3 regions of the Pantoea jilinensis genome follow, and region 3 is predicted to be linked to each of the others. Evidence: riboswitches for the same ligand, from Rfam matches in the RefSeq annotation. Region 3 holds a riboswitch; each other region holds the start of a gene.

Region 1 (10,119 bases), 440 kb from region 3:
CAAGACGCTGTTTGTTGCGACGCACGAAGTCGAGTGAGCAGATAATCAGCTGCTCAGTTTCAAACGGATTGTCGCTGTCGTGTTGCGCTTCGGTGTAGCGGTCGTCGTCAAACAGCGCAAAGCGCAGGTTGAAGCGGCGCAGCATCTCAACAAGCCATTGATGCTGCAGGGTTTCAGGCACCACGATAAGTACGCGCTCGGCACGGCCAGCCAGCAGTTGCTGCTGGATGATCATCCCGGCTTCAATGGTTTTACCCAGGCCAACTTCATCGGCCAGCAGCACGCGCGGCGCATGGCGGCGGCCCACATCATGGGCGATGTGCAACTGGTGAGGGATCAGGTTAGTACGCATACCGCGTAAGCCGCTAATCGGCAGGCGGTATTGCTCACTCTGGTATTTACGGGCGCGGAAGCGCAGGGCAAAACGGTCCATCCGGTCGAGCTGGCCGGCAAACAGACGATCCTGCGGCTTACTGAATACCAGCTTGCTGTCGAGCATCACTTCGCGCAGCATCACGTCGCTTTCTTCGGTATCCAGACGGGTACCGATATAGGTCATCAGGTCATTTTCGTTGCGTACTTCATCAACGCGCATCTGCCAGCCTTCGTGGCTGGTGATGGTATCACCCGGATTAAAGATGACGCGGGTAACCGGCGAATCGTTGCGGGCGTAAAGGCGGTTTTCTCCCGTAGCGGGGAACAGCAGGGTGATCATACGTGTATCGATCGCCACCACGGTGCCCAGTCCCAGTTCACTTTCCGTATCACTAATCCAGCGCTGACCTAATGTAAAAACCATATATTGTTTGCTCGAATTTTAACGTTTTTAAAGGTGTTCCCAAAGCTCAGGCAATAGCGCTACCACCAGACAACAAGGTCTGGAGCGGGCTTTAAGAGCGGTGAGTTTCAGGAAGGGCGCTATGGTACTGGATGGCAGGGCATTCGTCACCTGTCAAAAAAGCCCCAGTTGCCCGGTAATAAGTGTAGCAAAGTCCCCTTCGACAAAGGGCAGAATCCCCTCCGCGACCGGTTGAAGTTGCTTCGTAACGTAGTGGTCGTAATCCAGCGGCGTACTGCGTGCCTCCAGTGGCTCGGGGCCTGCCGTGGCAATGACGTAACGAATCCGGCCTCCATTCTGATACTGCAATGGCCGGTTTAATTTACGATTCTGCTCATCCGCCAGCCTGGCGGCACGCACGTGCGGGGGCACGTTTCGTTCATATTCTTTTAACGGACGTCGCAGACGCTTTTTGTAGATCAGCTGATCGTCGAGTTCACCCGCCAGCAGCTGCGCGACGGTGGTGCGAATGTAATCCTGCCACGGCTCACGGTGGAAGATACGGTGGTAGAGCTGCTGCTGAAATGCTTTTGCCAGTGGCGTCCAGTCCGTTCGCACCGACTCCAGCCCCTTGAAAACCATGCGTTCACCGGCGGCGTCACGAATCAGTCCGGCATAGCGTTTCTTGCTGCCCTGTTCCGCGCCGCGAATGGTCGGCATCAGAAAACGACAAAAATGATTTTCATACTCCAGCTCGAGTGCGCTGGTCAGCCCGTGGGTCTGCTGCAGGTGGTCGCGCCACCAGGCATTCACTTTCTGCACCAGTTGCTGACCAATCGCGGCGGCCTGCTCTTCACTGTGGGCGGACTTCAGCCAGACAAAAGTGGAGTCGGTGTCGCCATAGATCACGTCATAGCCTTCCGCCTCGATCAGCGCGCGTGTCTGCTGCATGATGGCGTGACCGCGCAGGGTAATTGAGGAGGCGAGGCGCGGATCAAAGAAACGGCAGGCGCTGGTGCCCAGCACACCGTAAAAGGCATTCATGATAATCTTTAGCGCCTGAGACAGCGGCTGGTTTTTCTGCTTTTTCGCCGCTTCACGCCCCAGCCAGATCTGCTCGACGATCGCAGGCAGGCAGTGAGTGTGCCGGGAGAAACGCGCTTCGCGAAAACCTTCGATTGAATCGGCATCATCAGGATGAGCCAGTCCTTCTACCAGACCCACCGGGTCGATCAGGAAGGTGCGGATAATCGACGGATAGAGACTTTTATAATCCAGCACCAGCACCGAGTCATACAGACCAGGGCGCGAATCCATCACATAGCCGCCCGGACTGGCTTCCGGCGCCACATCACCCAGGTTCGGTGCGACAAATCCCGCGCGATGCATCCGGGGAATATAAAGATGACCAAAGGCGGCCACCGAACCGCCGTGGCGATCGACTGCCAGGCCATTCACCGCCGCGCGTTCCAGCAGAAACGGCATTATCGCCGTTTTATGAAAAATGCGCGTCACCAGCTCGCAGTCTTTGAGGTTGTAGCGTGCCAGCGCCGGTTTATCGTTGGCAAAACGCCAGTTGATCTCCTCCATGCGCTGCCAGGGATTATCGATTGCTTTACCTTCACCCAGCAGTTGTTGCGATACCGACTCCAGGCTGAATGAGGGAAAATCCCAGAACGCTGATTTCAGCGCGTCAATGCCATCAATAATCAACCGCCCGCTGGCCTGCGCAAAATAAACGCCGGGCTTAAAGCCATGTTCACGCCACTCCAGCGCGGCCTGCTGGCGACCAAGACGAAGTGGAATGCCGTAACGATCGGCATGCTTTTGCAACACCCGCAGGTCAAACTGCACCACGTTCCAGCCAATCAACACATCCGGATCGTGATCTGCAAACCACTGGTTCAGCGCTTCAAGCAGCTGTGGTCGGCTGTCGAGATAGATCAGCTCGAAATCCAGCGTGCTGGCATCACCGTTGGCCGGGCCGAGCATATAAACCTGACGCTGACCGCAGCCCTCCAGCCCGATGCAGTAGAGCTCGCCATGCTGTGTGGTTTCAATATCCAGCGAGACCCACTTCAGTGGCGGGCGATAGTCGGGATGGGGTTTGAGCCGCGCATTGACCACGCTATCACCGCGCTGCTCGCCCTCAAACCAGACCGGCGCGGTAATAAAACGCTCCATCAGGTAGCGCTCCGGCGGGCGAATATCCGCTTCATACACCGGAATGCCCTGTTCACGCAGCCGTTTTTCAATGCGCTGCAGCTGACGATGCTGCGGGCAGTAGAGGCCAAAAACCGGGCGGCGGCGGAAATCTTTCAGCGCCAGCGACTGAATCCGAAACTGACGTTCATCTTTGAGGAGCTCGCTGACCTGCGCCTGAAATTCTTCGGGAATAAACGCGACAGACTCCTGCACGGGCAGCACCACGCGCTGCGCACCGGCATCAGTGGCGAGCCAGAGGATAATTTCGGTGCCATGCGGGCTGTCGCGCCAGTGGCGGGTGAGCAGAAAACCTGCGCGGGGCATATTCAGATGTTCTCCGGACTCAGTATTTAAGGGGTGAGAAAACGGCTTAAGTATACCATGGATATTTATACAGTTCTCGTCACCGGTTTTGTCAACATTGTCCTACAATTCTTGCCTTGACGCTGTGTGGCTGGCTCTGGACAATCCAGCCTTCTGCTTTTACTTAGGATGATTATGGAAGCCTGGATTCAACAACTGATTACGCAGTCTCTGGAATGGGCTCTGTTTGCCGTTGCGCTGGTGACGTTTCTGGAGTCGCTGGCGCTGGTCGGCCTGTTGCTGCCAGGTACAGTGATGATGGCCAGCCTGGGCGCGCTGATCGGCAGTGGCGAGCTGGGCCTTTACCCGGCCTGGGCCGCGGGTTTTGCGGGCTGCCTGATTGGTGACTGGGTTTCTTACGGTATCGGCTGGAAATTCCAGGGGCCGCTGCACCGCTGGAAGTATCTGCAAAAGTACAAAGGCCTGCTGGATAAAACCGAGCACGCCCTGCATCAGCACAGCATGTTTACGATTCTGGTCGGGCGCTTTGTGGGACCTACGCGTCCGCTGATCCCGCTGGCGGCCGGTATGCTGGAGCTGCCGGTGCGTAAATTTCTGCCGCCGAACCTTATCGGCTGCATCCTCTGGCCACCGCTTTATCTGCTGCCTGGTATTCTGGCAGGCGTGGCGATCGATGTGCCGAAAGCCGCGCAGGGCGGCAGCTTTAAATGGCTGTTACTTGGCGCAGCACTGCTGATATGGCTCGGGGGCTGGTTATGCTGGCGCTGGTGGCGCAGTGGCAAGAGTCGTGACTGGGCGACTGCCTGGCTGCCGCCGGAGCGTTTGCGCTGGGCAGGTCCGCTGGGGCTGGTGATCGCCGTCGCAGCGTTTGTCGGCATTCAGTTCCATCCGATGATGCCGATTTTCCGTCATCTGCTGTGGCAGGTTTTCTTCGCGTAACGCTTAACGGCGCGGGATGCCGAGGACCTCGGCCTCCCGCGTGTCACCCGACAGCAGCTGTCGGGTCTCGCCATCCCAGTAAACCCGTCCATCCACAATCACTACGCTGCGCGGCGCAATCTGCCGGGCATCTTCCAGACTGTGCGACACCATCAGCAGTGTAATGCTGCGCGCTTCGCACACTGAACGCACCAGTTGCAGCATCTCGCCGCGCAACGCGGGATCCAGTGCAGAAAAAGGCTCATCCAGCAGCAGCACCGGACGATCACGCAGCAGACAGCGCGCCAGCGCCACACGCTGTCGCTGTCCGCCCGACAGCTCGCCCGGCAAACGGTTTAGCAGATCGCCTAATCCCACCTGATCGGCCAGTGCAGCCAGTTGCTGACGCTGCTCAGCGCTGAGTTTTAATCCCGGATGCAGCCCCAGCGCCATGTTCTGCTGTACGCTGAGGTGCGGAAACAGATTGTTCTCCTGAAACAGCATCGAAACCGGTCGTCTGGCTGGCACGCTGTGGGTGTGATCCTGCCCGTCAATCATCAGGGTGCCCTGTTTCACCGGCAGGAAACCGGCAATCAGGCTCAGCAGGGTGCTCTTCCCGGCTCCGCTGGGGCCGAGAATGGCGATGCGCTCGCCACGTGTGGCCTTGAGGCTGAAGCGCATCGGCAGATGCTGATAAAGGTAAGTGAGGTTATCAAGAGTCAGCATGGCGGCCTGGTAATTTTTCCATTAGCGTGAACAGCAATAAGCAGAGCAGCAGTAATAGCAGGGCGGTGACCGCGCCATCTGCGCCGCGATAGGCACCAATCTGCTGATAAAGGTAGAACGGCAGTGTGCGGAAGTCAGCGTTGCCAAACAGTGCCACCACGCCGAAATCACCAATCGACAGTACGCAGGCAAAGGCCAGCGCCTGGGCAAGCGGACGTTTCAGCGCCCGCAGCTCGATCAGCCGCAGCCGGTTCCAGCCGTGGATATCCAGCGAATCGCAGAGCCTGCCGTAACGCTCTGCGACATCCCGCATCGGGTTTTCCAGTACTTTCAGCGCATAGGGAATGGCGATCAGCGCATTGGTAAAGATCACCAGCCCTTCTGCCGAATCAGGCAGGCCAATAGTGGCATTGAACAGCAGGAAAAAGCCGGTGGCGAGCACAATGCCTGGCATCGCCAGAATCAGCATGCCGCTGGTGTCGATCAACTGTGCCGCCGCCGGACGCTGGCGCAGACGCAGTTCCCGACTGCTCCACAGCAGCATCATGGTCAGCACCACACAGATCAGACCGGCACCGATGGCGATACGCAATGACGTCAAGGTGGCCTGCCACAGTGCAGGCTGCGCCAGCGCGCCACGCAGTCCGCCGTGCAGACCATCGACGATGACCGCCGCCAGCGGGGGCAGCAGCAGCATCAGCGCCAGCAGAATCAGCAGCGCATCCATCAGCTGTGCTCCACGCGAATCCTGCGGATCACGCCAGCCGTTCAGCTGACTGGTTCCGGCGGGAATCGCCTTGCTGAAACGCTGGCTGAGCAGCACAAGCGTCAGACAGCAGCCGAGCTGGATGAGCGCCAGTAGCGCTGCGCGTCCGGGATCGTAGTCATAACTCAGCGCCTGGAAGATCGCCAGCTCAATGGTAGTGGCCTGCGGACCGCCGCCGAGTGACAGTACGGTGGCAAAGCTGGCGAAACAGAGCATGAAGATCAGCGCACCGGTCGGCAACAGCTGACGCCGCAGCCATGGCCACTCCAGCAGACGAAAATGATGCCAGCCGCGCAGGTCGAGCTGTGCCGCCAGCTGACGCTGTTCCGCCGGAATACTCTCCAGCGCCTGCAGCATCAGGCGGGTCGCCAGCGGCAGGTTAAAGAAGACGTGCGCCAGCAAGATGCCTGGCAGACCATACGGGGAGAAGTGATAACCCATCCCTGCCAGCTGGCACAACTGCGCCAGCCAGCCATTGCGACCATAGACGGTCAGCAGACCGAACACCGCGACCAGCACCGGCAGCACCAGCGTCATGGCGCACAGGCGCAGCAGCAACAGACGACCCGGAAAACGGCGTCGATAGAGCGCCCGCGCCAGCGGCACCGCAGGCAGCAGTGACAGCAGGGCGGAGAGCAGAGCCTGACCGAAAGAGAACGCGATAACGTGATGCAGGTAGTCATCCTGCAGCACGCTACGTAAGTCCGTGTCCGGTGCGGCGCTCCAGAGTGCACCGAACGCCATAAATGCCACGATGGTCAGCAATATCGTGGCGAGCGAACCGGGAATCAGCCAGCGCGGCATCAGCGGCTGACGGCGCGTTGCCACTGGCTAATCCAGCCTGAACGCTGGCTGGCCACCTCTTCCGGTGAGAACTGCAGAGCGGTGGAAGGCACGTTGAGCGCCGCGAAACCTGCTGGCAGCGGCGTATCAATCACCGGATACATCCAGTTGCCGGTGGGGATGGTGCGCTGGAAGTCAGGTGAGACCATAAACTTCATAAACTGCTGTGCCAGCGCCGGCTGTTTGCTGCTGGCTAGCTGCGCGGCAACTTCGACCTGCAGATAATGACCCTCTGCAAAGGGTGCAGCGGCGTAATTCTCTTTCTTCTCTTCGATGATGTGGTAAGCCGGAGAGGTGGTGTAGCTCAGCACCAGATCGCCTTCGCCCTTGAGGAACAGGCCATAGGCTTCACTCCAGCCTTTGGTGACCGTCACGGTTTTCTGCGCCAGCTTTTGCCACGCCTGCGGAGCCTGATCGCCATAGACTTTCTGCATCCAGAGCAGCAGACCTAAGCCGGGCGTGCTGGTTCGGGGATCTTCGTAGATCACCCGCCACTTCTCCGGGCTGTCGACCAGCTCTTTCAGGCTTTTTGGCGGATTTTTCAGCCGGGTTTTGTCATAGACAAACGCGAAGTAGCCATAATCGAACGGCACGAAGGTGGTGTTGTGCCAGCCATCGGGCAGTTTTAATGTCGATGTGTCGACCTGACTTTCGGCAAACAGACCTGTTTTCTGCGCGGCCTGCACCAGATTGTTATCCAGCCCCAGCACCACATCGGCTTTACTGTTTTTGCCTTCCATCCGCACGCGGTTCAGCAGCGACACGCCATCTTCCAGCGTGACGAATTTCAGCTCGCAGTCGCACTGTGCTTCAAAGGCTTTTTTAACCGCCGGGCCAGGGCCCCAGTCGGCGGAGAAGGAGTCGTAGGTGTAGACCGTGAGAACCGGCTTAGCCGCCAGAACGGGGGCGGAGAGTAACAGCAGCACCGGCAGAACTTTGTTTAACACTTTGCGCTCCTTCAGGAGAATAGGGGATGAGTCGCAAAGGATCTGAGCACAGAGGCCTCTCAAATCCCTACGTCGGTATTAACCGAATCAGGTTCGACGGGTCTCTCTCAGCGGCTTGCTTGTGGCAGGCCGCACCCCGTTGAGAACGTCACATTCTAGTCATTTCAGCGCCGGGGCGAAAGCGTCACAGCGCGGGTGGGGCGAACCAGGCCGATTTAAAATCAAACCAGCCCAGCGTATTCATCCGGACGCCGCGCATACTGCGCTGCCCTTCAAGCAACAGCCAGTGATGAAACAGCGGATGCAGGCCGGCTTCGTCGACCAGCTGTTTGCTCCATTCGGCCAGCGGCAGCGCTTTCTCGCGCCAGCGGGCCGCATCGCCGTGCCAGTCGATAGCAAGGCAGTGATGCAGCAGCGGGATCTCATAAAGCTGTGCGAACAGCGAATAATTCAGCGGCAGGGTAAAGTTCACGCTTCCCAACCAGATATCACTCTCCGTTTCGCCCTGATACCAGCTTTCGTAGCTGATCTCACGGGTCTCCAGCGTGACGCCATGCTCTGCCAGCAGCGGACGTAGCGCATTCGCGATGCCTTCATGCTCCACGTGCTGGCTGTACCAGGTCAGCGTCAGATGGGTTAAGTCGGGCGGTTTTTCTACTGGCGTCAGGTCACGGCGATGATGCCAGCGTGGCAGCAGACCATACGCCGGAAACCAGTAGCGCTGATAGCCGACACCAGCGTGATTGAGCAGGGCGATGGGGTTAAACAGGTAGCTGACCCAGCGCCGGACCGCTTCGTTTCGACCCTGCTCTGAACGCTGGTCGAACAAAAGATAGTAGCAGCCTTCTTCAAGGCGGCTCTCCTCCTGAACTTCATCGGTGCTGTCGCCCTGCAGACGGACACCCGCATAGACCAGCTCATCGCTGATGTCGGGCAGTACCCAGATAGAGACATCATCAATCAGCGCGCGAAAACCGAAGTAGTCATCAAACGCTTCGATCTTCAGCTGGCTCTCCTGATTGCGGATCACCCGGTAAGGACCGGTGCCAACTGGCTGGCGAGCAAAGTCGTGCAGCGTCGGCCATTCGCGCGGCAGGATCATCGCACTGACGCTGCCCAGCAGCCAGGGCAAGCCCTCGTCGGGCTGGCTTAAACGGATATCCAGCGTCCAGGGGGCAGGTGAGTCGATTTGCGCAATATGGGAAAAGAGCGGATGGGGGCGCTGACGCTCCAGCGTGGCGAGCACATCCTCCATCTCCAGTTCTCTGCCGTGATGGAAGCGAATCGCCGGACGCAGGAAGAAGCGCCAGTGAAGTGGAGACGTCTGCTGCCAGTGGTGCGCAATATCGGGTTCGATTTCCCCGTTTTCCTCATTTATCCGCGTCAGACCGTTGAAAATCTGTCGGGCAATGTGGGTTTCCGAGCGCCGCAGCGGCGAGCCGGGCAAAAGGTTGAGCAGCGGACGATAGTAGAGCACCCGCAGGATATGCTTGCCCTGCCGGAAACTGCGCCCCAGGTGCGCGCTGATCATCTGCCGCACCTGGTTTTTATCGCCTACCAGCTGGACCAGCTGATCGATGCGATCCTGTTCCAGCAAATCCTCGGCACGCTGCTGCTGCAGGGCCAGGCCCGTGTAGCAGAAGATAAGCTGCGATCGCTTGCCGCGTCCGGCTTCAGCCTGCCAGGTCAGCCAGCCTGCGGCCTGCATCCGGTTGAGCAGATTGCGCATATGGCGGCGCGAGCAGTGCAGCAGATCAGCCAGTTCGCTGAGCGTAATCTCCTGCGTCTGGCCCTGACAGCTCTGCCACAGGCGGATGAACTGCTGCTTCAGACGTGATGAGGACATAAAAGGGGAACTCCCTGTGAAAAGCGCTCTGTTTTTCCTGCCCCATTTTAAGAGCAAACTTTACGCTATGGGAAGAGCGGGAGGCATTCAGCAGTGAATGGCGTTCGACCCTCACTTCGCTGTTCAGCGGAGTGCTTTTCTGAGTAGGGTGCATTTACACCGCCAGCAGATGATCTCTGCTGGCTTTTTTCATGTTGCGCGGTATCGTCTACCCTTCTTTTTTCCCCTCTGTTTGTTCTGTAAGGGATTTCGAATGAAATCGCTGTTATCGCGGCAGCGCCGCATCAACCCGGTTTACCTCGCTTTTATGGTCGCCTCGTTCATGCTGGGCATCGCGGGTGCTCTGCAGGCACCGACGCTCAGCCTGTTTCTGACGCGCGAGGTACAGGCGCGGCCCTTCTGGGTCGGGCTGTTTTTCACCATTAATGCGGTGGCCGGTATCGTAGTGAGTATGCTGGTGGCAAAGCGCTCAGACAGCGTCGGCGATCGTCGTCATATCATTCTTTTCTGCTGCCTGATGGCGCTGGTGAATGCGCTACTGTTTGCCTTTACCCGCGACTATCTGACTCTGATGACACTGGGTGTACTGCTGTCAGCGCTGGCCAGTGTTTCTATGCCGCAGCTGTTTGCGCTGGCACGAGAGTATGCCGATCAGTCGGCGCGTGAAGCAGTGATGTTCAGTTCTGTGATGCGTGCGCAGCTGTCGCTGGCGTGGGTGATTGGGCCGCCGTTATCGTTCGCGCTGGCGCTGAACTACGGCTTTGTG
Region 2 (10,119 bases), on a different replicon from region 3:
TATCCCGCTGGATGTGATTAAAATTGACCGGTCACTGATCTCGCGTATGGGTGAGGATGACGCATCGAAAATCATCGTCAGATGCATTATCCAGATGCTGAAAGAGCTGAATTATACCGTGCTGGCTGAAGGCGTCGAAACGGAAGCGACGCTGGGATTACTGAAAACCTACGGTTGCGATCAGATTCAGGGTTACTTCTTCTCAAAACCTCTGCCCGCCAGTGACATTGAACACTGGTTGTTTCAGAAGTCTCATTAATAACCTGCCCGCAGCGCTCGCTGCGGGCGCTTATCACTCACTGCCGATAGCGTAGCGCTGAACCGGCGTGATGCCTTTAATCAGCTTGTTATCAAACAGAAATTGCTCATAAGCCTGATAGCGTGCACGATCCAGTTTTGCCGGATCGGCGGCGAACAGCGGCAGCGTGGCACGCCATGCCTGATGGTTTAGCGGTGTATTCAGCTCAGGATGCTCGCGGGCAAAGATCAGCCAGTTCTCCTCAGGATGCGCCTGCAGCTCCGCATTTCCCTTCTTCAATGCCCGCAGAAACTTCTGAATCTTCTCCGAGTGCGCCTCGTCACGGTTGGCGACGATAATCAGCTCGTCATAAGCGGGAACACCATAATCCTCGACGTTAAGCACCACGGGTTCTTTGCCGGCAAGTTTCAACTCCAGCGCTTCAATATTGCGATAGCCGCCGATAACCGCATCTACCTGGCCGGTCATCAGGGCACTGGTGAGCTGAAAATTAACGTTAATCAATTTGACCTGATCGGCTTTGACGCCGTCATGGGCCAGCATGGTCGCCAGCGTCGCCTGTTCAATACCACTCACTGAATAGCCGATGCGTTTACCTTTTAAATCCGCCGGTTTTTTTACCGTTTTGTCTAACGTCATCAGTGTGTTCAGTGGCGTGTCAATCAACGTGCCGACCCGCATCAGTGGCAATCCCTGATCGGCGAAGAAATGCAGCTGAGGCTGATAGGTAATGGCTAAGTCCGCCTGCTTTGCCGCGACCAGACGTGGCGGCAGGGCCGGATCGGAAGGCGGCACGATATTTACCTCCAGTCCTTCAGCGGCAAACGCGCCGGTCTGCTGCGCCACCATAATTGGCGCGTGATCGGGATTGATATACCAGTCGAGTACCAGCGTCAGTTTTTCCATCGCCTGAACCTGAGTGGTTAAGGTGGCGCTGAAGAGCAGGGTTAACAGGGGCAGTTTAGTCATGGGATTTCTCATTTTAAGGGTCATCAAATTGTCTCAGGAGCCCAGCTAATCAGGCGGCGCAGCAGGCGATCGATAGTCAGCCACAGGGCGAGGGTCATCAGCACCAGAATGAACAGGGCAGCGAAACAGAGGTCGCTCTGCATCCGGGCATTGGCATTCAGCATCACGAAACCCAGCCCTTCCGCTGAGCCGACCCATTCGCCGATAATTGCCCCTATCGGCGCGACGGCCGCCGCCATCCGTAACCCTGAACCCAGCGCAGGCAGCGCCGCTGGCAGCCTGACATGGCGCAGTTGTGCTGAAGGGGAAGCGCCCATAGTGCGAGCCAGGTCAAGGTAGCCGGGCGTAACGCGGCGCAGGCCATCAAAAAAGCTGGAGGTTACCGGGAAGAAGATCACCAGCACGGCCATCGCGACTTTGGCGCTCATGCCAAAGCCAAACCAGAGAACCAGCAGCGGAGCCAGCGCAAATACCGGAATCGCCTGGCTGGTGATCACCAGCGGCATCATCCAGCGCTGTAACCACGGTGAATAGGTCATGCCAAGCGCCAGCACACCACCCAGCAGCACGCCGAGCGCCATGCCGCTGAGGATCTCGGTCAGGGTAATCAGAGTGTGATAGCTGAGATAGTCAGCGTTCTGCCACAGCGCAATAGCGACTGCAGCGGGCGAGGGCAGCAGAAAGGCGGGAATGCAGGTCAGCGTGGCCAGCCACCATGCTGCAATCAGACCGGCAAACAGCGTAATTCCACGACGCAAACGGACGAAACGTGTGCTCATCTGGCTATTCCGCTTAGCTGTTTCAACAGTGCGGCCTGACTTCGTATTAAGCCGGCGTCATCGGCTGCCCTTGGCGGCAGGCCCTGTAGTGGTGGAGAGGCTTCGATTCCCGCCGCACCGATCACCAGCAGGTGATGACTGAGACGACAGGCTTCGGCGGCATCGTGGGTGATCAGCAGCACCGTGTGACCGACCAGCACCTCCGCCGCCAGCATCTGAATCTCATGACGGGTCAATGCATCCAGCGCGGAGAATGGCTCATCCATTAACACAACAGGCTGACGCGTGTAGAGAGTGCGGGCCAGCGCAGCGCGCTGACGCATCCCGCCGGAGAGTATAGCGGGGCGCGCGCGGGCGCTCTGGCTCAGCCCAACCCTTGCCAGCAGATACTGCGCCCAGTCGCGATCGGCTTTCTCGCCTTTCAGCCGACTGGCCAGGCAGACATTTTGCTCAATCGTCAGCCACGGATAGAGCAAATCCTGTTGCCCCATCCAGGCGATGCGTCCGGTCAGCGGAAGGCCATCGCTGCCGCTAATCTGTCCCGAACTGGGTGGCGTAAGACCGGCAATGACACGCATCAGGCTGCTTTTGCCTGCACCGCTGGCACCCAGTAACGCCGTAAATTTACCCCCGGCGATCTCCAGATCAAGCTGACTGAAAAGTTGTTGCTGACCCAGCGTAAGGCTGAGCTGGCGAACTGAAATACCTGGCGGTGTGGCATTGCACAGCTGGCTCATGGTCTGACCCGAAGATAGGCAGCGTGATCTATCCCCATCTGCCAGAATGCCGCTTCCAGCCGGGTCGCAGTGGTGAAAATCTCCGCCAGCCGATCAAAACGTTGTTCTCCGGCGCGCTGCTGAGCCAGCGTTTCAAAAAGTATCAGTGACGAGCCTACCCCGGCCAGATAGGCTTCATCGCCGTAATTTTCAATCCATTCGGCGTAAGGGTTGCCCTCAATGCGCGTCGCAGGATCATCCAGCAAAGTCAGGCCGATTTCAGCGTAACCGGCAACACAGGGCATCAGCGCCGTTATGAGCTCCAGTGCATCGCCGGTGTGACCGGCATCCAGCACATAACGGGTGTAATTGAGCGTTTCCGCTGCTTCGGGTTCACGTGCCATTGTTGCCTCGCTGATGCCCCATTGCTGGCAGTAAGCGAGGTGCAGCGGCAGTTCACCGATAATCGCGTTAAGTGATGCCGTAGCGCGTCGTAGAGCGTCAGGCTCAGAGAGTTTGCTGATCAGCAGACCCCAGGCACGGGCGAAGTGGAGCAGGAAGAGATAATCCTGGGTGAGATAGTGACGGAAGGCGGCAGGAGGCAGCGTACCCTGACCGAGTTGCTGCACAAAATCGTGCCTTACATAGGCGTGCCATTGCGTGCCCGCCTGCTGGCGCAGACGACCATAGAAACCGGTCTCGAAAAGCGGATGTGACATGGGATCTCCATTAAAAGGGAGATCCGGGCATACGGTCTGGAACAGGGGATAGTGCAGGAAATGTGACAGAAAATCTGCCGACCCGTCCCTTCGCTGGCATGACCCAGATCAGGTTCAAAGGGTTCGGCTTTCGCCATCTCAGCCCATGACAGGACACCCCTCGGAGACATTCGTTATACGATAATTAGTGCCTGAGTACAACGCATGCGTCAGTGTTATGCTCAGGCACGTCTGCTAAGCAACAGTACATTCAGATGTGCTTTTTAAGTGACAGTGTCACTCAAGATCTGCGCCATTACTGGCAATCACTTTCTTATACCACCAGAATGATTTTTTTCGCGTACGCGCCAGCGTGCCGTTACCCAGATCGTCGCGGTCTACGTAGACGAAACCGTAGCGCTTGCTCATTTCGCCGGTCGAGGCGGCAACCAGATCGATACAGCCCCAGCTGGTATAACCCATCACCGGCACGCCATCTTCAATGGCGTCGCCCATCGCGCGGATATGTTCACGCAGATAGCTGATGCGGTAATCGTCATTAATCTCGCCATTCGCGTCGACTTCATCGCGTGCGCCCAGGCCATTCTCCACCAGGAAGAGAGGCTTCTGATAGCGGTCATACATCATGTTCATCGTGATACGTAACCCCAGCGGATCGATGCCCCAGCCCCAGTCACTGCGTGGCACATGGGGATTAGTCAGGGATTTCACCACGTTGGCGGCGCTACTGTTCTGCTCGTTCATCTCTGCCGACGCGCAGCGTGAGGCGTAGTAACTGAATGAGACAAAATCGACGCTGTTTTTCAGAATGTCGGCATCACCGTCAGCGATCTCCAGCGTCACACCTTTTTCACGGAACACGCGGGCAGCGTAAGCCGGATAGGCACCGCGCGCCTGTACATCTATAAAAAAGAGGTTTTCGCGGTCTTTCTCCAGTGCAGCCCAGACATCTTCCGGTTTGCTCGACCAGGGATAGAAATTGCCGCCGGCCAGCATGCAGCCGACCTGATTGACCGGATTCACTTCATGCGCGATTCGCGTAACCAGCGCGCTGGCAACCAGTTCATGATGTGCCGCCTGATATTTTACCTGGTCTCTATTCTCGCCGGGTTCAAAGACCAGGCCAGCCCCGGAAAACGGACTGTGCAGCAGGATATTGATCTCGTTGAAGGTCAGCCAGTATTTCACCAGTCCATCAAACGCCTCGAAACAGCTTCGTGCGTAACGGGCAAAAAAATCGACCATTTTGCGATTGCGCCATGAGCCATATTCCGTGACCAGATGCATCGGGACATCAAAATGGCAAAGCGTGACCAGCGGTTCGATATTGTATTTCCGGCACTCTTCGAAGACCGCACGATAAAACGCAATGCCTTCCGGATTAGGCGTCAGTTCGTCACCGTTAGGATAGAGCCGGCTCCAGGCAATTGAGGTGCGGAACACGCTGAACCCCATTTCGGCCATCAGCGCAATATCTTCCGGATAGCGGTGATAGAAATCGATAGCGTCATGACTGGGGTAGAACTCGTCGTCACGCAGGGCAAAACGTTTTTCCAGACCCAGTTTAACCGGCATCCGGTTTGGGCCATGGGGGATCATATCGACGGTGGTTAAGCCCTTTCCGCCCTCACGAAAACCACCTTCACTCTGGTTAGCGGCCAGCGCGCCGCCCCATAAAAACCCTTGCGGGAACCTTGAATCAGACATGCAATCCTCTTTTTTGGGTCAGCCTGACCCTTTTCCTAATGGCTATTGATCGCGTTAGCGCGTTCGGTAGCAGGCGCAGGTTGCGCAGCGCTTTCGGGTTCTGTCTCAGGAATATCCTCGAAGCCTAACAGTAGCGTCAGCACGAATGACAACACCACCGAGAGCACCATGACCGCACCGACCCAGACAATACTCATGGGATTGGTGGGATCGAAGAACTGTACGCTGGTAAAGAGGCCGGGTGAGGCCATAGAGTGGCTGGCCAGCCCGCCAATGCCCGCAACCGCGCCACAGATAAAACCACTGATCAGACAGGCGATCAGTGGGCGTTTCAGGCGCACTGCAACGCCATACAGCGCCGGTTCTGAAATCCCTGCGATAATGGCTGATGCCGCTGCCGCCAGTGCGGTCTGGCGCAGTTCACGGTTTTTAGTGCGGAACGCCACCGCCAGCGACGATCCGCCCAGCGACAGATTGGCGCCGATCTCTGACGGCATCACCATGCCTTCTTTGCCGGTTTCGGCAATGGTCTGGATAATGGTTGGTGTGAAAACCCGGTGCATACCGGTCATCACCAGCAGCGGCCAGATAGCGCCCATAATCGCAACAGAAAGCCAGCCAAGATAACCATGCACGGTGTAGACCAGCGCGGAGATGCCGCTGCCGATCCAGATACCAATCGGGCCAATCAGCACAATCGCAATGGGTGCTGCAATCAGCACAATCAGCATCGGTTTCAGGAAGTTTTTAGTGACCGCAGGGGTGATGCGATCCACGCCTCGCTCAATGTGTGACAGGATCCACGTCATCACCAGCGCCGGGATCACCGTATAGGTATATTTCACCGCGGTGACCGGAATGAAAGCGAACTCGACCGGCTGGCCCTGCGCCGCTTTTGCCATCAGCTCAACAAAATTGGGATGGACCAGAACGCCGGCAATGGCAATCGCCAGCGACATATTAGTTTTGAACTTCAGCGCCGCTGAGGCGGCAACCATGATCGGCAGGAAGAAGAATGCCCCGTCGCCAATGACGTTGAGGATCACCAGCGTTGATGAACCTTTTTCAAACACGCCCGCCATATCAAGAATCATCGCCAGCAGTTTCACCATGGACCCACCAATAATGGCTGGGATCAATGGCGACATGGTGCCCACCAGCGCATCCAGAATGCCTGCGCCAATACTTCTCAGGGTAATTTTGCGTTTCACCGGCACAGTCGAAGCTGCGCCGGGCGATCCCAGTTCCAGCACCGCCTGGTAAGCCTGCGATACGTTATTCCCGATGATCACCTGGTACTGGGTATCGTTGTGTACCACGCCCATGACACCTGTGATGGCTTTAAGACGTGGATAGTCGACCTGTGTTTGATCCTTCAGGACAAAACGCAGGCGGGTCATGCAGTGAGTGACGGCTTCGATATTGGTGAGGCCGCCAAGCGCATCGACAATGGCGCGTGACACCTCGGCATAGTTCATGGGCATGATCGCTCTTCTCTGTAGGGTAAATCGGTCAAAATTTTTATGTTTTTAATGCCTGCAAGCAGACAAATAGGAAACCGGTTTCACAAAATCATGAAGGTCTTTACGTTCGGCGACAAGAGTATAAATCGGGCAGATTTCTATTTTGTGAAGTGCATCACCTGCTAAATTTGATGATGTGCGTATACATACCGGGTAAATATTTCCAATATTGAGAGGCTTAGGTAAACTGCAGGACGACGTAGCAAAGGAGCATCACAATGACAACGATTCAGGAAGTAGCAATTAAGGCGGGCGTTTCAAAAGCGACAGTGTCACGTGTGCTCTCCGGTAATGGCTACGTCGGACAGGAAAAACGTGAAAGGGTGTTGAAGGCGATTGCAGAAACCGGGTATCGGCCTAATTTGCTGGCCCGCAATCTGGCGACAAAAACGTCTCAGACAATCGGACTGGTCATCACCAACACGCTTTACAGCGGCAGCTACTTTACTGAGTTAATGGCCCACTCCGCACGCATGATGGAGCAGCAGGGCCGTCAGCTGATTCTGGCGGACGGCAAGCACACCGCCAGGCAGGAAGAGGCGGCCATTCAGTTTCTGCTCGATCTGCGCTGTGACGGCATCATCATCTATCCGCGCTTCCTCAGCATTGACGCGCTGGATGCGATTATCTCCAGCCACAAACAGCCCATTCTGGTTATTAACCGGCGGCTGCGCGTCAACCACAGCTACTGCATTTACAGCGATCAGCACGCCAGCAGTGCCACGGCCGTGGGCTATCTGCTGAACCAGGGACACCGCGATATCGCATTTATTACCGGTTCGCAGGATTCCCCGACCGGCGTTGAGCGCCTTAACGGTTATCGTTCTGCGCTGGCGGCAAAGGGCCTTAACGCTGACGACCGCCATATTGTGGCGGGTAAATGGACGGCGCAGAGCGGTATGGCAGCCGTCGACACGCTCCTTGAGCGCAACGTGTCATTTACTGCGCTGGTGGCGAGTAATGATGAGATGGCGATTGGTGCAATCAAACGCCTGACCGAGTGCAACATTGCAGTGCCCGATCAGGTCTCGGTAATAGGCTTTGATGATATCCCGCTGGCACCCTATATCACGCCGTCATTATCGAGTATGAAGCTACCGGTCACAGAAATGATCGACGAGACGATCAACCGCCTGGTAACCATGCTGGACGGGGGTGACTGGCAGACTCAGGCGCCTTTCACGGCCAGCCTGATGATGCGGGACTCCGTGACTAAAGGCCCCTGGTCGGCTTAACCTGTCGCGATCTGTATCACCTCGATCCCCTGTTCGCTGAGTTGCACGACCGTCGCGGAATCCAGTGTCTCATCAGTAATTACATGCCCGACCTGAAAGCCGGATGAGAGCGGATAGGGGTGAATCTGACCAAATTTAGACGCGTCAGTCAGCGCATAGCTTTCAGCGCCTTTCGCCAGCACTGCATCTACCACATCACAGCGCAGCATATTGCGGCCGGTGAAACCCGTCTCCGGATGCCAGCCATCCACACCAACAAACGCTTTGTGAAAATGGACCTGCTGAATGGAATAACGCGTCAGCGGACCCACAACGGATTCACTGCTTTTCTGCAATAATCCGCCAAGCACAATCACTTCACAGGCAGCCTCACGCAGAAGCTGGGCAATATAGTGGCTGACGGTAATCAGCGTAAGGTCCGCACGATCGGCCAGCGCCCGCGCCAGCAGCGCATTGGTACTGCCCCCTTCGATGAAAACCGACTCACCCGCCTGCACCAGGCTGGCCGCATGTCGTGCCAGCGCCTGCTTGGTAGAATAACGGGTATTCATGCGGGTGCCGACGTTATCGCTATCCAGTGCCAGCGCAGAGCCATGAACCCGGCGAAGCAGCCGATCACGTTCCAGCAGTGTCAGATCCTGGCGCACCGTCACTTCCGAAACTCCGGTATGCTGCGCCAGTTCACTGACAGTTACGCTGCCCCTGTCATTAACTAATTGAATGATCTGATGATGTCGCGGGTTCATAATCGCGCTTCGCCGTTAAATAAAAGAGGCAGTGTAACAGGGATTATCCCGCGCCGGTGCGCGACGCGGGGTTGCGTCAGGCTAAATTCAGAGACCGTCGGCCATGGAGGTTGAGATCTTCCGGCATGAAACGTTGCTCCCATTCTGCTTCATAGTCTTCAGGCGGGAAATCGGCCGGTGAACGTCCCTGCTCCAGCGCCTCTGCAACACGACAGGCATAAGCGCGGTTTTTCTCACACATCGGTGCTGCGGGGATATACATCACGTTGCCCCAGCCTTGTTGGTTCTCAACCGGTGCAACAGCGTGAATCAAATCACAGTGCCACCACACGGAATCACCCGCCTCAAGAGCCGGTATTGAACAGAGCCCGGCAATCAGGTGCGGATGCCACTGTTCATTCACGGGCAATACCCGACCCGGCGCCACACCGCACAACTCATCTTCAGGCACATCCGAAAGCAGCGGACGCAGCAAAACGTAAGCCATCGCCTGCGGCACCGGCACCACATGCAACAGGCCCTGGCCGGGGATCATATCGGAGAGCGCGGTCCAGCCCTGAAAGGTGCGAAACACAGAACATTTGGTGGTGCCTGGCAGATCATATTCGTTTACGTCGGTACGGTGAGCCGCGTCCCAGGGATCGTATGCGGCAAATTCACCGTGGAACAGCTTACTGAAAACCTGCTGATAAGCGGGCAGCAACCAGCGTTCAAGTGCTCCTGAATCGGTGTGGGCACCCAGGCCTTTAGAGGTTGTACCCGGCAAGCGACGACGGATGCGGTCGGGATAGATAACGCTGACATCCGGATCAAACCACTGCTTGCCCTGGGAATTAAACGTCCATAGCCGGTTAAGAAAAGATTGTGCCTCTGCCATTGCCGGGCTCTGCCGCGCCTGCATTTGCGCCTGCGACCAGTAGATGGGATAGATTTCAGGACGGGAGGCAGCCAGGGTGCCAAAAAAGTCATCACCGGGCCCACGATACTGTTCATCAAAATGATTGTGATCCAGATAGTCGAGCATCGACTTATCCCAGGCCAGAGCCTGATTTCGTGCAAAATGCTGCTTAATCACCACACAACCGCGACGTTTAATCAGCAACCGGGTTTCATCTGAAACCTTTCCTTCAGTAATGTCCTGCATTGGCACGACCGGCCAGGCCGTGCCGGTTTGCGCTTCCTCTGTTTTTGCCTGCGCAATGGCAGTGGTGATGTTGTCGCAGACCTGTTTGAACAGAGCATCAACATCGCCGATTTGTTGACGTAACTGCTGTTTCATTTTGCGGATAGCGGTTTTGACGTCGTCAGGTAATGGGGTAGCCAGGGTTTCATCACGGATCATATTCTGCTCCTTTATCGTCATGGTTGAGTTTCGAATGTAATTTAAATAATCTTCATTCGTAATTTGTCGTTGAGCTTAACATTCTTTTAACGACATAAACCGTGCGCGCTAACACAACTGATGA
Region 3 (10,119 bases):
GGCATCATGCAAACCCTGCGCGGCTTTGGCATTCGTGCCATTGAGATCCCAACAGATGCGGTCACCGGCATCAGTCTGGAAGCGCTGGAACTGGCCTTTGATCAATGGCCGATTAAAGCAGTCGTTGTTGTGCCGAACTGCAATAATCCGTTGGGATTCATCATGCCTGAACAGCGTAAGCGGGCATTGCTGGCGCTGGCGCAGCGGTTTGATGCGGCGGTAATCGAAGATGATGTTTATGGTGAGTTAGCCTGGGAATACCCGCGCCCACCTACTATTAAAGCGCTGGATCTCGATGGCCGGGTTCTGCTGTGCAGCTCTTTTTCTAAAACGCTGGCGCCCGGTTTACGTGTCGGCTGGGTTGCACCAGGACGCTATCGCGACCGCGTGCTGCACATGAAATATATCGTCACAGGCTCCACCGCCACGCAGCCTCAGCATGCGGTTGCGGAGTTTATCCGCCAGGGCCATTATCAGCTGCATCTACGGCGGATGCGGCAAATCTATCATCGTAACTATGAAACCTTTAGCTGCTGGGTGCGCCACTACTTTCCCTGTGGCATCTGCGTTTCCCGTCCTCAGGGCGGTTTTCTGATGTGGATTGAACTCCCGGAAGCATTTGATGCGGTCCTGCTTAACCGGGAACTGCGCGAATCAAAAATTCAGATTGCCGCAGGCTCACTCTTTTCGGCCTCGGGCAAATATCGCAACTGCCTGCGCTTAAATTACGGGCTGCCAATAAACGAGCAAACTGAACAGGCGCTGGCGCGGGTGGGTGCGGCTGTCGAACGCGCTATGCTCTCGTGTCAGCATGAGCCGCAGACTTCAGCCTCTGCTATCGTATAGAGGAAAGAAGAAGCAGGGCCGGCAAGAGGAGGGAACCGGCCCTGGTCAGTTAACCTTAACCTGACGGATGCCACATTAAGGTTTTGGCTCACAGCACGCCAGCGGCAACCCTCACGTTTGCGCGCTGCTTTCCCGGAAGAATGCGGGCATTACCCGTTTTGCAGCGGCTATGTGGTACAGCTTCCACAAATCCTTAATGGCCAGGTTCTGCCAGCGCCATCAATGTCCGGGTTGCTTCACGCCAGTCATCTGCCTGAGTAATCGCACTCACTACCGCAATACTCCCAACGCCGGTTGCCAGTACCTCAGGTGCTCGCGCAATCGAGATACCGCCAATCGCCACAGTGGGAATATGCGTCAGGCGTGCCAGATGTCGCTTCAGCTGCTCAATGCCCTGCGGCGCAGAAGGCATCTCTTTAGTCTGCGTCGGGAAAATATGCCCAAGTGCGATGTAAGAGGGCTGGGTTGCCAGCGCGCGATCCAGCTCCGCGTCGTCATGGGTGGAGAGCCCCAGACGCAATCCGGCCTGATGAATGCGGGCAAGATCGGCCACATCCATATCCTCCTGCCCCAGATGTATGCCATAAGCCTGATGTTTAATTGCCAGCTGCCAGTAGTCATTGATAAACAGGCGTGCGTCATAGCGTTTTCCCAGTGCAATCGCATGGGCAATAGCGGGCTCAGCGATCGCATCGGGCTGATCCTTAATGCGCAGCTGCAGCGTGCGAACGCCCATCTCCAGCAGGCGTTCAATCCACTCGGGGCTATCAACCACCGGATAAAGCCCCAGGCGCGGGGCGGTAGCAGGGAATGCGGGCATCGTTACTCCTCCTTAATGGCATCGGCAGGGTGATAAAGCTCACCGCCGTGGCTGCGAAAACGGTCTGACATCTGCGCCATGCCCACTTCAACCGGCTCGGCACGCGCATCCTGGCGTGCTGCAAACTCGCGCACCTCCTGAGAAATTTTCATTGAGCAGAATTTAGGGCCACACATCGAGCAGAAATGAGCCACCTTTCCTGACTCCTGCGGCAGGGTTTCGTCATGCATAGCACGCGCCGTGTGGGGATCCAGCGCCAGATTGAATTGATCTTCCCAGCGGAATTCAAAGCGCGCTTTGGACATGGCGTTATCACGGATCTGCGCAGCGGGGTGGCCTTTGGCCAGATCGGCGGCATGCGCCGCGATTTTGTAGGTGATCAATCCCTGTTTCACATCCTCTTTGTTGGGCAGACCCAGATGCTCTTTAGGTGTGACATAACACAGCATCGCACAACCAAACCAGCCAATCATGGCGGCACCGATACCCGAGGTGAAATGGTCATAGCCGGGCGCGATATCGGTGGTCAGCGGACCGAGGGTGTAGAAGGGGGCTTCATCGCACAGCTCGAGCTGTTCCGTCATGTTGCGGCGGATCATATGCATCGGCACGTGGCCCGGACCTTCAATCATTACCTGAACATCATATTCCCAGGCAATACGGGTCAGTTCACCCAGGGTACGCAGTTCGGCAAACTGCGCTTCATCGTTGGCATCCTGAATCGAACCCGGACGCAGGCCATCGCCCAGCGACAGGGAGACATCGTACGCCGCACAGATTTCACAGATCTCACGGAAGTGCTGATAGAGGAAACTCTCCTGATGATGGGACAGGCACCACTTCGCCATGATCGATCCGCCCCGCGAGACGATGCCGGTCAGACGTTTCGCCGTCATCGGGACATAACGCAGTAGCACGCCCGCGTGGATAGTGAAGTAATCGACGCCCTGTTCCGCCTGTTCAAGCAGCGTGTCCCGGAATATTTCCCAGTTCAGCGCCTCCGCCACGCCATTCACTTTTTCCAGCGCCTGATAGATCGGCACCGTACCAATAGGCACCGGGCTGTTGCGCAAAATCCATTCGCGCGTTTCATGAATATAACGACCGGTAGAGAGATCCATCACCGTATCGGCACCCCAGCGAGTTGACCAGACCAGCTTTTCCACTTCTTCTTCAATGGAAGAGGTCACCGCCGAATTACCGATGTTGGCGTTAACCTTAACCAGAAAGTTGCGGCCTATGATCATGGGCTCTGATTCAGGGTGATTGATATTCGCCGGGATGATAGCGCGTCCGGCAGCAACTTCCTGACGCACAAACTCGGGGGTGATGCGGGCGGGCAGATGCGCACCAAAGCTGTGACCCGGATGCTGTTGCAGCAGCACCTCACTGCGGATTCGCTCGCGCCCCATGTTTTCGCGCAGAGCGATAAACTCCATCTCCGGGGTGATGATCCCCTGGCGGGCATAGTGCAGCTGCGTGACGCGGCGCCCGGCACGGGCACGGCGCGGTGTCGGAAGGTGATCGAAGCGCAGATGATCCAGCCCCTCATCAGCCAGTCGCTGTTGGGTATAGCCTGAGCTGTTCTGTTCAAGAAGTTCGCTGTCGCCGCGTTCAGTAATCCAGCGCGCGCGCAGCTTTTCCAGGCCACGATGCACATCAATCTCTGCCGCGGGATCACCATAAGCGCCTGCCGTGTCATAGACCGGCACCGCTTCATTTTGCTCATAGAGAGGCTGTTCTTTGCTACCGCCAGTGTGGGTCGGGCTCAGGGTAATTTCACGCATGGGTACGCGAATATCCTCCCGGCTGCCGGTAATCCAGATGCGACGGGACTGGGGAAAGGCACTGCCGCTTTGCAGAGAATCGATAAATTCCTGCGCCTGGGCACGCTGTTCACGACGGGTCATTTTTGGGTCAGACATAGCAATCTTCCTGTTAAGAGGGAACGATGCTTGTCCGGAGTTCGGAAGGAGTAACCGTATAGACAGCGTAAGCGTGCTGACATACAGAGAATATTTACTCTTGTTCCCTTCGCAGGTTCTAACCTGATCAGGTTCCGCGGATCCCGAATTAACGGTCTCAGCCCAACTGGGCACTCCGACAAGAAGCTACTTTTTGCACTGGCGTCCTGTAACAGACTCCGGCGTAAAAAGCTTAAATTTCAAAGCACAAATAAAAAAGGTTCATTGGAAAGCGCTCCGCAGAACCTGTTTAGCATAAAAGGGCTGGAAGATAATCTCAACCCCTTTCCCGACGGCGATAATCAGGCCGGGCGGGCGATTTGGCTGTCATTCGCCACTGGCGGGGGGACGAGCTTGTTGTCCCATGCCAGCTGAATCAGCTTATCTTCAAGTGTAAACCGGGCTTCCAGCACTTCGCCCACTTCGGACAACGCCTGCTGGAAGGTCATGCAGTTTTCGTCATCAATCGCCTGCTGAAGGTGGCCGTCATAGAGCTGCATCAGACGTTCCGTATTGGCTTCCAGCGGGGGATAGATCTGCGCGGCAGCGATCATCGGGCTGTCGCCACTCATTTCACTGATCACGCGTTCATAGATACTGAAGTGACCCGCAGAAAGATAATCGACCAGGCCATGACAAAAGTTGTCGAGCGCCTGTTCATCCAGACGCGTCAGCGCCTCTTTATTAGGTTTAAGACCCACCAGGTGATAATAGGTCACCAGTAGCTGACGACGGGCTTCAAGCCACGAATCGACCAGTTCATTACTGCCACCTACGCGTTCAGCCAGGACGTCTAACTGGTTAAGCATATCTAACTCCATGTGAGTTATAGTTGTTTATCTACACACTTAACATCAGGGCTTCAGCGTGCGATTTGACGCTAAGGATGACGAAATAAATGCAATGCGAAATCTCAAGCGTAGACGCTGGATGGTGGATTGTCAGCCATGAACAGAAAATTTGGTTGCCACAAGGTGATTTACCCCACGGAAACGCCGAAAAATTTGGTTTAACTGGCAGTAAGGCCCGGACCATCGGTGAGTGGCAGGGCGAAAAAGTCTGGCTGATTTGTGAACCGCGTTCTGCCGATATGTTCTCAGTCCGTCAGCTAATCGATCAGGATGCAGCGCTGTTTCAGCTGGTGGGTCGCGGTGTTCAGCTGGCGGAATTCTACCGTTCTCATCGCTGGTGCGGCTATTGCGGCCATGAAATGCATCACAGCAAACATGAATTTGCCTGTCTCTGCAGCCATTGCCGCGAGCGTTACTATCCGCAGATTGCACCCTGCATTATTGTGGCGATCCGTCGCGGCGATGAAATCCTGCTGGCGAACCATGCCCGCCATCGCAATAAGGTCTATACCGTGCTGGCGGGGTTTGTCGAAGTCGGTGAGACACTGGAGCAGGCCGTGGCCCGTGAAGTGATGGAAGAGAGCAATATCCGCGTCAAAAATGTCCGTTACGTGACCTCCCAGCCGTGGCCCTTCCCGCAATCGCTGATGACAGCATTTATGGCAGAGTATGACAGCGGCGATCTGCAACACGACGGCAAAGAACTGCTGGATGCGGCCTGGTTCCGTTTTGATGACCTGCCGTTGCTGCCACCTCCCGGCACCGTGGCGCGTCGTCTGATTGAAGATACTGTCGCCCTGTGCCGCGCCGAAGCGTGAAAGTGCTACACTACACGCCTGTTATTGAGAGAGTGTTGAGATGAGTGAACTGAAGAACGATCGTTATTTGCGTGCCCTGTTACGCCAGCCAGTTGATGTCACGCCGGTATGGATGATGCGACAAGCCGGTCGCTATTTGCCGGAGTACAAAGCGACACGCGCCCAGGCGGGTGACTTTATGTCGCTATGCAAAAACGCCGAGCTGGCCTGCGAAGTCACCCTGCAGCCGCTGCGCCGTTATCCGCTGGATGCCGCTATCCTCTTCAGTGACATCCTGACCATTCCTGATGCGATGGGACTGGGTCTCTACTTTGAAACCGGCGAAGGCCCGCGTTTCTCTAACCCTGTGACCTGTCGCGCTGACGTTGAGCGTTTACCGGTACCCGATCCAGAAATGGAACTGGGCTACGTGATGAATGCGGTCCGCACCATCCGTAAGAACCTGAACGGCGATCTGCCGCTGATTGGCTTCTCAGGCAGTCCATGGACGCTGGCCACCTACATGGTGGAAGGTGGCAGCAGCAAGGCGTTTACCAAAATCAAAAAGATGATGTATGCCGATCCGGCTACGCTGCACGCGATGCTGGATAAGCTGGCCGACAGCGTCATCCTCTACCTCAATGCTCAGATCCGCGCCGGTGCGCAGTCTGTCATGGTGTTTGATACCTGGGGCGGCGTGCTGACCGGTCGTGATTATCGCGAGTTCTCACTTCACTACATGCATAAAATTGTTGATGGCCTGCTGCGTGAAAATGACGGTCGCCGCGTGCCGGTGACGCTCTTCACCAAAGGCGGCGGGCAGTGGCTGGAAGCGATGGCAGCCACCGGTTGTGATGCGCTGGGTCTCGACTGGACCACCGATATTGACGACGCCCGCCGTCGCGTGGGCGACAAAGTTGCGCTACAGGGCAACATGGATCCTTCAATGCTCTATGCGGCACCGGAGCGTATTGAACAGGAAGTGGCCGGCATCCTGGAACGTTTTGGCTCGGGTACCGGGCATGTCTTCAATCTGGGTCACGGCATTCATCAGGATGTACCACCTGAAAATGCGGGTGTCTTTGTTGAAGCGGTGCATCGTTTATCACGTCCCTGGCATCAGGAGTAATTATGGACATTGCCGCACTCCGCGCTGAGCAGTTACAACGCGCCGCTGAGGTAGTGCGTGAGGATGACTTTGATGTGCTGCCGCCCCGTTTTATCGGCGGGGCGGACGTTGGATTTGAGCAGGAAGGCACCGTAACGCGGGCGGCGATGGTGATACTGGAGTATCCCTCGCTAACGCTGGTGGAGCATCGTATCGCGCGCGTTGAGACCACCATGCCCTACATTCCGGGCTTTCTCTCATTCCGCGAGTATCCGGCACTGATGGCCGCCTGGCAGATGCTGGAACAAAAGCCGGACCTGCTGTTTGTGGATGGGCACGGTATTTCGCATCCAAGACGACTGGGCGTCGCATCGCATTTTGGCCTGCTGGTGGATGTGCCGACGATTGGCGTTGCGAAAAGCCGTTTGTGCGGTCGTTTTGACGATCTGGACGCGCAGCCCGGGAGCCGGCAGCCGCTGATCGACAAAGGTGAGCAAATTGGCTGGGTATGGCGCAGCAAGCTGCGTTGTAATCCGTTGTTTGTCGCCACGGGTCATCGCGTCAGCCTGAATACTGCGCTGCAGTGGGTCGAAAACTGTACGCGCGGTTACCGGTTGCCGGAACCGACCCGCTGGGCCGATGCGGTTGCCTCGAACAGAACCGCTTTCCAGCGCTGGCAAAACGCGCTTTAACACTGTTTGTGCTGCGGTTTTGCAGTTACACTGCGGCCAGCGAAACGAATAAGAGCCACCTTTATGTTACAAAATCCCGTTCATCTGCGTCTGGCGAAGCTGGAAAGCTGGCAGCACCTTACGTTTATGGCCTGCCTGTGCGAGCGCATGTATCCCAACTATCGGGCGTTCTGCGAGCAGACTGAATTTGCCGATCCGGCGCTCTATCGTCGCATTCTTGATCTGATCTGGGAAAACCTGACGGTCAAAGATGCGAAGATTAACTTCGACAGCCAGCTGGAAAAGCTCGAAGCTGCCATTCCGGATGGCGATGCGTTTGACGTTTACGGCGTTTACCCGGCTATTGATGCCTGCGTGGCACTAAGCGAAGTCGTGCATGCGCAGCTGAGCGGTGAAACGCTTGAACATGCAATTGAAGTCAGCGAGACGTCAATTACCACTGTCGCTATGCTGGAGATGACCCAGGCTGGACGCGAAATGACCGATGACGAGCTGCGTGAAAACCCGGCTATCATCGATGAGTGGGACCTTCAGTGGGAGATTTTCCGCCTGCTGGCGGAGTGTGAAGAGCGCGACCTTGAATTGATTAAAGGTCTGCGATCTGATCTGCGTGAAGCTGGAATTAGCAACATCGGTATAAATTTCCAGCAGTAAGGCGATAAAACGTGACTTCAGGCCCGAATTAGCGCGCCTGGAGGCTTCACATTGGCCCCCTGTCTGGTCTACATTTGGGGGGCTGAAAATTGTGGCTATCGGTGCGTGCAGGCAGAAGAGTGCCAGAATATGGCTTTTCCCTCGCACTCGTTGCTTAGCAAGCGATAAATACACTTTAAGGATAACTTATGAACAAGACTCAACTGATTGATGTGATCGCAGAAAAAGCTGACCTGTCTAAAACCCAGGCAAAGGCAGCGCTGGAATCTACTCTGGCTGCGATCACTGAGTCTCTGAAAGATGGTGATGCTGTACAACTGGTTGGTTTTGGTACTTTTAAAGTGAACCACCGCGCTGAGCGTACCGGTCGTAACCCGCAGACTGGCAAAGAGATCAAAATCGCTGCAGCAAATGTACCGGCATTCGTGTCTGGTAAAGCGCTGAAAGACGCCGTTAAGTAAGACGTCGCACTGCGGTTAAGCTTTAAAACAGGGGGCGTTTCGCCCCTTTTGTTTAAGAGGCCAGCCATCATGACCCCGCTGTTTCAGCGTTTTTCTATTCTGTTTCTCTCCCTGATTCTTTTCGGTTGCAGCTCAACTCCGGATATTCCTCCTTTTTCTGCCAGTGGCTATCTTGCCGATCGTGGTGTTGTCCGTATCTGGCGCAAAAATAGCGATCATCAGTCGGTCCATATTCGCACCCTCTATACACCCTTCAGTGGCGGTGAAGGTGAAGTGACAGATTACGTCTGGCTGGAAGGGTCGTTGATCAGCATTCAGCGCCAGGTAAAGGGCAAACAGCCTGACGATGTGACCCTGCGCTTTGATCAGGCGGGTGGTCTCAACTTCATGCAGCGCCAGCTTGCAGGGCGGCGTGAGGCGGTCAGCCCGGATGCCATTGAGCTCTATAAGTTTGATGCGGAGCGGATGCGTAACCTCAGCGATGCGCTTTTAAGCGGCAGGGTGTTTCTGAAGCAGGGACACTGGCTGGGAAGCGATCGACTGGAGACGTGTGAAGGCCAGCAGGTCAGACCCGCTTTTGACGCTGACGATCGGCAGTTGCTGATACAGCAGCAGCAGAGCGCATCGGCACCGCTCATGGTGTCGTGGCTTGAAGCGCCGGAAGGGCTACAGTTGTTGCGGGTCAGTCAGCAGGATGACTGCTCACAGCAGCCGACAGAAGACGATATGTGAAGTGAAAAGGGGGCACGCTGTGCCCCCTGTGCTTATTTACGATTAATGGCGCGGTAGCCAATATCGCGGCGACAGAAGCTACCCTGCCATGAGATCGGCTTTGTCAGCTCGTAAGCCCGCTTTTGTGCGGCTGCTACGTCGTCGCCCAGCGCGGTGACACACAGCACGCGGCCACCGTTGGTCAGCACCCGATCTTCTTCCAGACGTGTTCCGGCATGGAATACCTTACCGTCAGCCACTTCCTCCAGTGGCAGGCCATGAATCTGGTCGCCCTGCGCATAATCACCCGGATAACCGCCAGCTGCCAGCACCACACCCAGCGCAGGTCGTGGATCCCATTGTGACGTTTTCTGATCCAGCTTACCGTCACAGGCAGCCAGGCAAAGATCGACCAGATCCGACTGCAGGCGCAGCATGATCGGCTGCGTCTCCGGATCGCCAAAGCGGCAGTTGAATTCGATCACTTTCGGCTGTCCGGTATGATCGATCATCAGGCCCGCATAAAGAAAACCGGTGTAGACGTTGCCTTCAGCGGCCATGCCACGCACGGTCGGCCAGATCACCTGATCCATCACGCGCTGGTGGATCTTATCGGTAACCACCGGCGCCGGGGAGTAGGCACCCATGCCGCCCGTGTTGGGACCGGTGTCGCCATCACCCACACGCTTGTGATCCTGGCTGGTGGCCATGGGCAGCACATGCTCGCCGTCCACCATCACGATGAAGCTGGCTTCTTCGCCCTCCAGAAACTCTTCAATCACAATGCGGTGTCCGGCATCACCAAAGGCGTTACCGGCCAGCATATCCTGAACCGCATCTTCAGCTTCCTGCAGCGTCATCGCGACTATCACGCCTTTACCTGCGGCCAGACCGTCGGCTTTGATAACGATTGGCGCGCCTTTCTCACGCAGATACGCCAGAGCAGGCTCAACGTCGGTAAAGTTCTGGTACGCCGCGCTGGGGATCTGGTGACGCGCCAGGAAATCTTTGGTGAAGGCTTTAGAACCTTCCAGCTGTGCAGCGGCCTGAGTCGGACCGAAGATAGCGAGGCCTGCCTTACGGAACGCATCGACCACGCCGATCACCAGCGGCGCTTCAGGTCCGACAATCGTCAGATCGATCTTTTCGCGCTGGGCAAATTCCAGCAGGGCGGGAACATCTGTCGCACTGATCGCAATATTCTGAAGCGCAGGC

The links. A riboswitch is a leader RNA that binds a small molecule or an ion and turns the genes downstream of it on or off. The one in region 3 is predicted to bind thiamine pyrophosphate.
Region 1: another riboswitch for thiamine pyrophosphate. It lies ahead of thiB (thiamine ABC transporter substrate binding subunit); the one in region 3 lies ahead of thiC (phosphomethylpyrimidine synthase ThiC).
Region 2: another riboswitch for thiamine pyrophosphate. It lies ahead of tenA (TenA family protein); the one in region 3 lies ahead of thiC (phosphomethylpyrimidine synthase ThiC).

The regions. Positions count from the first base shown of each region.
Region 1 covers NZ_CP077746.1:3,390,483-3,400,601, reverse strand. The annotation lists gene rapA (RNA polymerase-associated protein RapA) at 1-799, opposite strand, end outside; gene polB (DNA polymerase II) at 953-3,313, opposite strand; gene KTJ90_RS16060 (DedA family protein) at 3,482-4,246, shown strand; gene thiQ (thiamine ABC transporter ATP-binding protein ThiQ) at 4,250-4,951, opposite strand; gene thiP (thiamine/thiamine pyrophosphate ABC transporter permease ThiP) at 4,938-6,545, opposite strand; gene thiB (thiamine ABC transporter substrate binding subunit) at 6,521-7,507, opposite strand; TPP riboswitch at 7,554-7,656, opposite strand; gene sgrR (HTH-type transcriptional regulator SgrR) at 7,692-9,353, opposite strand; gene KTJ90_RS16035 (MFS transporter) at 9,607-10,119, shown strand, end outside.
Region 2 covers NZ_CP077748.1:107,863-117,981, forward strand. The annotation lists gene KTJ90_RS19975 (sensor domain-containing phosphodiesterase) at 1-259, shown strand, start outside; gene KTJ90_RS19980 (ABC transporter substrate-binding protein) at 293-1,228, opposite strand; gene KTJ90_RS19985 (ABC transporter permease) at 1,252-2,007, opposite strand; gene KTJ90_RS19990 (ABC transporter ATP-binding protein) at 2,004-2,744, opposite strand; gene tenA (TenA family protein) at 2,741-3,442, opposite strand; TPP riboswitch at 3,511-3,613, opposite strand; gene KTJ90_RS20000 (6-phospho-beta-glucosidase) at 3,719-5,149, opposite strand; gene ascF (PTS cellobiose/arbutin/salicin transporter subunit IIBC) at 5,185-6,633, opposite strand; gene KTJ90_RS20010 (LacI family DNA-binding transcriptional regulator) at 6,891-7,907, shown strand; gene KTJ90_RS20015 (DeoR/GlpR family DNA-binding transcription regulator) at 7,904-8,653, opposite strand; gene KTJ90_RS20020 (DUF1479 domain-containing protein) at 8,730-9,995, opposite strand.
Region 3 covers NZ_CP077746.1:3,827,513-3,837,631, reverse strand. The annotation lists gene KTJ90_RS18065 (aminotransferase-like domain-containing protein) at 1-846, shown strand, start outside; gene thiE (beta/alpha barrel domain-containing protein) at 1,040-1,666, opposite strand; gene thiC (phosphomethylpyrimidine synthase ThiC) at 1,669-3,591, opposite strand; TPP riboswitch at 3,679-3,779, opposite strand; gene KTJ90_RS18050 (Rsd/AlgQ family anti-sigma factor) at 3,933-4,439, opposite strand; gene nudC (NAD(+) diphosphatase) at 4,529-5,299, shown strand; gene hemE (uroporphyrinogen decarboxylase) at 5,340-6,407, shown strand; gene nfi (deoxyribonuclease V) at 6,410-7,078, shown strand; gene KTJ90_RS18030 (YjaG family protein) at 7,142-7,732, shown strand; gene hupA (nucleoid-associated protein HU-alpha) at 7,921-8,193, shown strand; gene KTJ90_RS18020 (DUF1481 domain-containing protein) at 8,263-8,925, shown strand; gene purD (phosphoribosylamine--glycine ligase) at 8,958-10,119, opposite strand, start outside.